2 regions of the Erythrobacter aureus genome follow, and region 1 is predicted to be linked to the other one. Evidence: riboswitches for the same ligand, from Rfam matches in the RefSeq annotation. Region 1 holds a riboswitch; the other holds the start of a gene.
The links. A riboswitch is a leader RNA that binds a small molecule or an ion and turns the genes downstream of it on or off. The one in region 1 is predicted to bind cobalamin.
Positions count from the first base shown of each region.

Region 2: it holds a riboswitch for cobalamin, as region 1 does, so the genes downstream of both, DVR09_RS08015 (TonB-dependent receptor plug domain-containing protein) here and DVR09_RS11670 (TonB-dependent receptor plug domain-containing protein) in region 1, are expected to answer to the same signal.

Region 1 is NZ_CP031357.1:2,390,131-2,394,544, reverse strand. Features, by position in the region: gene mdh (malate dehydrogenase) at 1-166, opposite strand, end outside; gene DVR09_RS11680 (hypothetical protein) at 523-864, opposite strand; gene DVR09_RS11675 (cell wall hydrolase) at 986-2,071, opposite strand; cobalamin riboswitch at 2,262-2,487, shown strand; gene DVR09_RS11670 (TonB-dependent receptor plug domain-containing protein) at 2,564-4,414, shown strand, end outside.
Region 2 is NZ_CP031357.1:1,626,055-1,630,468, forward strand. Features, by position in the region: gene DVR09_RS07995 (DUF3955 domain-containing protein) at 1-141, shown strand, start outside; gene DVR09_RS08000 (MliC family protein) at 171-620, shown strand; gene DVR09_RS08005 (DUF4377 domain-containing protein) at 640-1,143, shown strand; gene DVR09_RS17135 (hypothetical protein) at 1,156-1,860, opposite strand; cobalamin riboswitch at 1,893-2,117, shown strand; gene DVR09_RS08015 (TonB-dependent receptor plug domain-containing protein) at 2,286-4,214, shown strand; gene DVR09_RS08020 (Dph6-related ATP pyrophosphatase) at 4,257-4,414, opposite strand, start outside.

The DNA.
Region 1 (4,414 bases):
AGCCTTCGATCGGGCCGCATTGCGACAGATCGAGCGCCTTACCCTGCGGCATGCCTTCGGCGATGTCGAACAGGACGATGTCGCCCATTTCCTTCTTCGCCGCGAGGTGGGCGAGGGTGCCTCCGATCATACCGGAGCCGATGAGGGCGATCTTCTTGCGTGCCATGGAGGGTAGCGTCCTTGTTCCTGCCGTGCGGGACAATGATGATGCCCGGACCATAATTGGGGCCGCGCTTCATGTGTCCCGCAAAGGAAGCACGGCACCCGGTCGATTGCGAGTGCGGCCTAGGCCCGTGAGGACGGGATTGCAACCAGCAATAAGTATAGGCTGCGAACTATCTTTGCAAATAGTTCGCAATTGCAATAAGGGCGGAGTTTTGGCAGTGCTTCCTGTCTTGACGCTTGGTGTCCGGCAAGGTTCCTGCCGCGTCGGTCGGCAGGGCTCGATCCGGTGGAAACCGGCCGAAGGCGCGATTGCCGCGTGGCCGCCCGGAATGCGGACGGGCAAGGCAACGCCGGGGATCAGCGCGCCAGCAGGGTCTCGATCGCGATCCTATCTTCCAATTGCCTGGCTAGCCGCCGGTCGAGTGTGCGGCATACGCCCAGCCACCAGTCATAGGCTTCGCGGTCGCCGTCGGAATACGCCTGTTCCGCCTGCTGGCGCGCAGCCTCGGCCGCTCCCAGCCCGTGTTCGGCGAAATGCCGTAGCGCGGCTCGCATCATATGGTCGAAGTTCGATTTGCGCGCCAGGATATGGGCGATGTCGCCATTGTCGTTGGCAGCGCGTGCATGCGCCTTTTTGGCCAGCGCGCGGGCAATCGGCGAGTGTGCGGTGGAACGGGCGGCGGCGAAATGTAGGGGCATTGCCTCTGACCTCGTGAAGCGACTGGGCTGACTGCAGTGCCCTAGCTGGTCGACACTAAGCATCGGTTCCGCGACATGGTTGTCCGAGTGTAAACGCCGTTCACCCTCCCCCCGCAGAATGTCATTTCTTGCCGGGTTCGGCGATCCATTTGCCCGAATTGGCGTATTCATCGCGCACGCGCCCCGATTGCGGCAGCGTATCCTCGTGCTCCGAAGGCGTGGTAGCCGCGCCTACGGGTGTGGCGGCGGGCCGCGCATCGAGGGCGATTGCGGCGTTCGAGGGCGGGGAGGGGCGAACCGGGCCGGGCACTTCGGCCTGCGCGCGCCGCACATTGGGCGCGGCCAGCGGTTCGCTGCCGGCATAGGTGTCGGTAAAGGCACCCGCCGTTCCCGCGCCGCCTTTCCAGCGATAGAAGCGGTGGGTGCCGATCGCGCCGATGAAATCGAGGCTGGCCGCCCAATAGGGGTTTACATAATCGGTGTGGTAATGGGTCGCGAGCCCCACAGGTTTGTAGACCTCGCCCGCCAGCGCACCCAGCGCGATCGATTGCGCCACCGCCCAGGCTCTGCGCGAAGGCTTGCGCTGCAGCGATCCGTCGCAGGTAAAGCTGAACTGGCACCCGGTCGTCCGCTCCGACCCCTGAAATACCACGCCGCATATGCTGGCTGGATAGGCCGGATGGGCAACCCGGTTGAGCACCACTTGTGCCACTGCCTGCTGGCCCCCGAAACTCTCGCTTGCCGCTTCGTAATAGACCGCCATCGATAGGCATTGCAGCGCGCGGGCCTTGTCGAGACCGCTGCCGGCCTGGCGGAAGGCCTGCGCGGCCGCCCCCGCACCGTGACTGTCCGCGAACTCGACGGTTTCGAGTTGCCCCTCCGCCTCCCGCAGATCGGAAAGATCGGTGGCGAGGCGCGGCGCATCCTCGAGATAGTAGAAAGCGGATCCGGGGAAGCTTTCTCCCGCCGTCTCGAACGGCATCGGGGTAAGCGCGACACGTTCTTCGGCCAATCCCAGAGCCTGCTTGAAGTCCGACCACTGACCCTGTGCGGCCACTGTGGGCAGGGCGATGGCCGCTGCCAGAATACCGCCGCGTGCCAGCAATTGGTGCCGCTTGCGGCGCTTTTCGGTGAGGCGAGACACGCGAGAGGACGGCGCGCGGCTGGCGCGCCTTGCCGATCCGGCCTCCCTTTCGCGTGCGGTCAAAGCGTTTCCTTTCATCAGCCCCGTAACATAGCCTAATTGCAGCCGATTCAACAGTTTCGCGTGCGGTCCATCCCGGTTTGGGACCATCGCCCCCGGCTTCGGGCCTGGCGATACATGCGGGTTGTTCGGCACCTTAGCACCGCAATGCTTAACGAAGACCGATCTTGTGCAATGCAAAATCGCAGGCTAATCGGGCCGCCGAGTCACGGGTTGGCCTGTTTGCACAGGCCCGAAGAGGGAAGAAGGTGACCCAAGGCCGCCGTAAGGCGGAACGGGAAATCCTTCGCTGCCCCCGCAACTGTGACCGGGGAGCGATCCCGCCATATGCCACTGTCCTGAGCTAGTCGAAGGGCGGGAAGGCGGCGGGAGAGTGTCGATCCGGGAGCCAGGAGACCTGCCCTTGACCGTCGTTCGGCCACGGGCGGGGTGTACCGGTGGCAAACGCGGAAAGGCGCAATTCCGCCCTTTCCCGTCATGGACGGCACTTCGTCTATGATGGGAGTTCTTGTGCGTAAATTCTTCTTTTTCTTGACTGTTTCCTCGATTTCCGTGGCCGCTCAGGCGCAAGACGGTGCCGTCCACCAATCCGACGTCGTCCTTGCGGATTCCGTCCGGCCCACGATTACTGTAACCGCCAACGGCCTGGGCACCGCTATCGCCAATACCGGGCAGGCCGTGACGATTATCGACCGCGAAGAGATCGATAGTGTTCAGGGGGCCGATGCCACCCGCGTCTTGCGCCGCACGCCTGGGCTATCGTTCAGCCGCAATGGCGGAAATGGCGGTTTTACCGGGGTCAATTTGCGCGGGGCGAATTCGCAGCAGGTCCTGGTACTGGTCGATGGCGTCCGGGTGGCCGATCCGGCCGCGCCCGGCGGCGGATTCGATTTCGGCAATCTCCTGCTCGGCACAGCGGGCAAATTCGATATTCTGCGCGGGTCCAACAGCACGATCTGGGGATCGGATGCCATTGGCGGGGTTGTCGATATCTCCACGCGGGGCGAGACCGGCTTCCTGGGCAATGCGGAATATGGCTCGCGCGACACGCTGTTCACCAGCGCGGCAGGCGGGATCGGCGGTGATGGATATTACGCTGGTCTGACCGGATCGTGGTATCGCACCGATGGTTTTTCGACCGCTGCATCGGGTACGGAGCGCGACGGCTTCGAACAGCTTGCCCTGGGCGGACAGGTCTTCGTCGATCTGGCCAGCAATCTCGAAGTCTTCGCCCATGCCAATTGGAGCGAGGGCGATCTCGATCTCGATGGTTTCCCGCCGCCGACCTTCGCGTTTTCCGACACGCTCGACACGCAGGAAACGCGCCGCCTCTGGGGCGATGTGGGTTTCGCCTATTACGGCAACGATCTCACGCTGAGGGGCTCCTACGGTCTGTCGGATACCGAGCGCGACAATCTCGATGCCGACGGCGCGACCACTTTCGCCTCCGATGGTCGCTCCGAAAGGCTCAGCCTGCGCGGCGAATACCGCGCCATCGGGCCTGTCACCGTCGCCTTCGGCGCGGAACAGGAATGGACCGACTATTCGGCCAGCTTCAGCCCCGATGGCGAGGCGGATATCTTCGGCGCCTATGTTCAGCTCGGCTTCGTGATGGGCCGGTTCGCGGCGCATATCGGATCGCGCGTAGACGATCATTCGCTGTTCGGCAGCAATGCGAGCTACGGGGCCGATGTCTCCTACGGCTTTGGCAGCGACTGGCGCCTGCGGGCAAGCCTGGGTGAAGGGTTCAAGGCCCCGACATTGTTTCAGTTGCTGTCGAATTACGGCAATACGGAGCTGCAACCCGAAGAAAGTACCAGTCTCGATATCGGATTGGAAAAGGGCAGCAGGGGCAAAGGTACGCACCTGGCACTTACCGCCTTTCGCCGAGACGGCGAGGATCTGATCGGGTTCGTATCCTGTTTCGGCATCACCGGCGGTATCTGCGCCGATCGGCCTTTCGGCACCTATGACAACACGGACCGCGCAAGAGCCCAGGGTATCGAAGCCGAGGCCGGTTTCGACATCGCGAGGGGGCTGCGTCTCTCGGCTGTCTATAGCTATGTCGATACGGAAGATCGCACCACCGGCCTTCGGCTCGCCCGGCGTCCGCGGCATATGGGCACGCTGTTCGCCGATTACGAAGCGCTTTTCGGGCTCACCCTGGGCGCGGACCTGCGGCTGGTGGGGCCGAGTTTCGACGATGCGGGCAACCTTGCCCGGCTCGACGGATACGAGGTGTTAGACCTGCGCGCTGCCCTGCCGGTGACCGAAACCGTCGAGATATACGGCAGGGTCGAGAACGTCTTCGACAGCGATTACCAGACGGTTGCGGGCTATGCTTCG
Region 2 (4,414 bases), 760 kb from region 1:
ATCGCCGAAACGACTTTCTACAACGGCGTCGATGCAGATGGCGAATTGCAGGAAAGCTTTTTCCTGCCTTTGACCTTCATTTTGGCCGCGCTCGGCATAGTGATGCTGCTGGCATCGCTGTTCGTCCGCAAGCACAAGTGATTGCGCCCTACCTTCACGGAGAATTTCGAATGAAAAGACCAAACATCACCAACGCCTTCTTAGTCATGGCCGGAGCTCTCGCCCTTGCCGGATGCGAAGCGCAGGAGACCGCCGAGGATCCCTCAGCGACCGCAACTGGCACCGCAGAGCAAGCTGCCGAGCAAAACACGGACGAGACCCAGACCGGCACCCTTGTTTGCGACGATGGCAGCACGATCGTGGCGACCTATCGTGACGATCTCGGTCCCGATGGCGGAGTGGATCTGGCAATCGACGGCAAGACGTATCAGCTTTATCTGGTTCCGAGCGGCTCAGGCAGCAAGTACAGCACCGAACAGGGCCTGACCCCGGATATGCTGCTGGTGTACTGGGAAAAGGACGACGAGGCGATGCTGATCGAAAGCCCGCTGGACGACAGTGCGACCGAGGATGAAGAGGTCATCCGCGCGCGATGCAACGTCGCCAATCCGGGCAAGTAATCCGGAAACGGCGGGCAGGGTGATCGCGAGCAAAGTCGCAAAAGCACTGTCCATGCTATCGGCTATGGTGCTGCTGGCCGGTTGTGCCGACAGCACCACAGGCTCGCCACCACAGGTCAGCCTCGACGCAATCCCTCTAGACCTGCTCGAGACTTTCGAAGGATGCCGTCTGCGCGGAGGCGCGGTAAGCGAGGGCTACCCGAGCACGTGTCTGTGGGGAGGCAAGAACTTCAGACGCGATGAGGCAAACGGTACTGTAGGCGATATGCGTGTCATCCTGTTCGACATCGCCCCGCAAACAGCGTCATGCGATTTCGGCCATGGACCGGTCCAGAGCTGCCTGATTGTCAATGGCGGGCTGTTCTACGACACGATCAAAGGGTATTCGCATCGCGAAGGCCAAGGCGCGGTGATTGCCGTCCGCCGAACGCAAATCTGCGATCCGGCGGAGATCAATTCCTGCCCGGCGGATGCAGGTATCTTCCGCTTCGAATTTGTCGAAACCTACATGACCCATCGTTGAAGGTGGGCGCCGCTATCCTTCCTTCGCGCTGTAGTAGAGGTCTCTTACATTGCCGCTGTCGTCGGTGGTGCACGACCACGGTGCCGCCGCGCCATCGATCATCAGGCTAACTGCTGCTCCGGTGGGGGTCGATGCGCTTTCCAAGACAGTGATTTCTGTCTCCGCACGGTTGGCCAGTTCATAAAGATCCGCGGTGCAATTTTCGCGTGCGGCATCAAGAACCGAAGAAGATGCGACCGTGGTCGCGGATGCGGACTCCGACGCTCGTTTCTTCGGCTCGACTGTCCCAGCGCCCTCTGCGTTTGCGATCGGAGGTGACTCCGCGGCATGCGCGACATCGTCTTGCGCAGACGTGCTGTCGTTCGACCCGCAGGCGGCCAGCGTTGCGAGAAGGACGGATGCGGCGCTCGCCGCCAAAAGTTTATTTTTCATTATGGCGAAACATCGACTGTCGTTAAGTGTTCCGCGACATGCAGCAAGAACGATGAGGATGGTCCCATACCCTGTTTGAGAATGACTAGAAGCAAGCGCGCCGCCGGATTCTTTCGTGACGATGGCGGGCACTGTTCGATCAATGATCCCACAGTTCATGGTAAGCCCCGCCCAGCGCTGCAGACCTAATGAAACTAATGGCTGGCCTATAGCCAGGTCCGGTTTCTTTCCAAAAGCAGACGGTCCGCTTTCGGCCCGAAAAAGGTCGCAATGCTCTGATCTCAAAATTTTCTTGCTCCTTGTGGGCGCTACAAATATTCAGTCCGTGCGATGGTTGTTCAACTGTCGCTGACCGCGTCCGTAACGGGAAGGCAGTGAGGTTCTTCGAGCCAATTCTGCCGCTGTCCCTGCAACTGTAAGCGACGAGCGCGGAGCGCAAGCGGGACGATCCCGTGCCACTGGGCCGATATTCTCGGCCTGGGAAGGTGCGCTCCGGGCGACGACCCGCGAGCCAGGAGACCGACGGGCACGGGTCGCTCTTGCCTTGGTTCAGGGATTGGCCGGGCGCGAAACTCTTCGTCTGAGCGGCGACTGGCGGCCGGAGCCGCACCGTGACCCGCAGGCTGGCGCTCGCGTCCGCCGACCTGCGCGCGCGGCCGCTTTTGCGGAGGATCCGGCCTTCTCGCTCGGCGCCGAGGAGTGCATATTTCATGAAACCGGTATATCGTTCAATTTTTCTGGCAGCCATCTGCCTGCCCAGCGCGGCCTTCGCCCAATCTGCTACCGAAGCGGACGATCCGCCCAGAGATGTGCTGATTGTAACCGGCACCCGGTCGCCCGAACCGATTGCGACCGATCGCATCGGTGGTTCGGTCACGGTAATCGGCGATGAGATGCTTAACCACCGTCAGGTACGGACAATTTCCGATGTGTTGCGCGACGTGCCGGGGATCGCGGTCAGCCGCGTTCCGGGGCAAACGCAAGTCCGCATTCGCGGCGCCGAGGGCAATCACACGCTCGTTCTCGTCGATGGAATCGAGGTCTCGGATCCCTTCGCCGGCGAGTTCGACTTCGGCACGCTGATCGCGGACGAGGCGGCACGGGTTGAAGTGCTGCGCGGGCAGCAAAGCGCGCTCTACGGATCCGATGCCATCGGCGGCGTCATCCACTATCGCACGCTGTCGGGGCGCGATGCGCCCGGTACTACTGTGCGGATCGAGGCAGGCTCTTTCCGCACGGTCAATGCGGCGGCCCGGCTTGCAGGCGCAGCGGGCGCACTGGATTACGCTTTGTCGGCTACTCTCAACAGCACCGATGGCACGCCGGGTGCGCGCGGCGGGACGCGTGACCTGTCCAGCGATACCGGCTCACTCTCGGCCAAAGCCAACTGGTTGCCTTCGGCGAACACGCGGTTGACCGCTGTGGTGCGGTATGCGAGCGCCGAGGGCGAGTTCAACGACAGCGACAATGACCCTGCAAGCCCGACTTTCGGTTTCCAGATCGACACCCCGGGCAACCGGTTCGAGAACGAAGCGATCTATGCGCTGCTGCGTGGCGAGTTGGGTCTGCTCGACGGACGGTGGACGCATGCGCTCTCAGGCCAGATCGCCGATACCCGTCGTGACGGTTTCAACGCCGCCGGACGATCCTTCGGCAGCGAGGGCCAGCGGCTGAAGACTTCGTATGAAAGCACGCTACGCTTCGGCGATGACCGCTTGCAACATCGTGCCACCGTTGCGGTCGATATCGAGCGCGAAAGGTTTCGCAACACCGACCCTTCGGGTTTCGCCTTCACCGGGCTAAGGCAGATCGACAGTGCCGGCCTTGTCGGCCAGTACGAGTTGTTCATAGCTGACGCGGTCAGCGTTGGTGCATCGCTTCGCCGCGATTGGAACGGGCGTTTCGCCGACACGACGACGTATCGCGTGCAGGGCAGTTATCGCGTCACGCCTGCGACCCGGCTCCGCGCAGCGGCAGGCTCCGGAGTCAAGAACCCCTCCTTCTACGAAATGTTCGGGTTCGTCGATGGACGCTTCATCGGCAATGTCGATCTGGAGCCGGAGCGGTCCGGGGGCTGGGAAATCGGGATCGAGCAAGGCTTGTTTGGCGATAGCTTGTTGCTCGGCGCGACCTACTTCGAAAACGAGCTTACCGGCGAAATCTTTACCACTTTCCCGCCGCCCGATTTCATTGCCTCACCGGCCAACCGGGACACGATATCGACACAGCGCGGCGTGGAGGTATTCGCGACGGCACAATTCGGCGAGGCCTGGCGGGTCGACGGAATGTACACCTATCTCCACGCGCGGGAGAACGGCGTCGAGGAAGTGCGGCGGCCTGCTCATACCGCCAGCCTCGCCGTCGATTGGCAGGCATCGGGCGATCGTGGCGGCGTCACGATCGTCGCCCGCTACAATGGCGATGCGGTGGATGTTGCCTTTATCGACCCGTCTTTTGTTCCGGTGCGCGTCGCCTTGGACGATTACCTGCTCTTGAGTGTAAACATGCGGTACGCGTTGAGCGAAAGCGTCGAATTGTTCGGGAGGATCGAAAACGCGCTCGACGAAGAGTACGAAGACGTCTTCAGCTTCGCCACGCCGGGTCGCTCCGCCGTGATTGGGGCGCGGGCTCGGTTCTAGCGCATGTCTGACTGCCTGCCCGATCGCACTGCGGCCGGGCAGTCAGCTGCCCTGGTCGAAGGTCACGCGCGTATGGAACTCGCCATTCTCGCCGAAAGCGTCGATCCCGCGCGGCAGTTTAGCGACGCAATTCGCATCGAAGATGTCGCCGACAGACACGCTTTCGAGATCGTGTCGTACTGCGCTGATCGCGCATATCG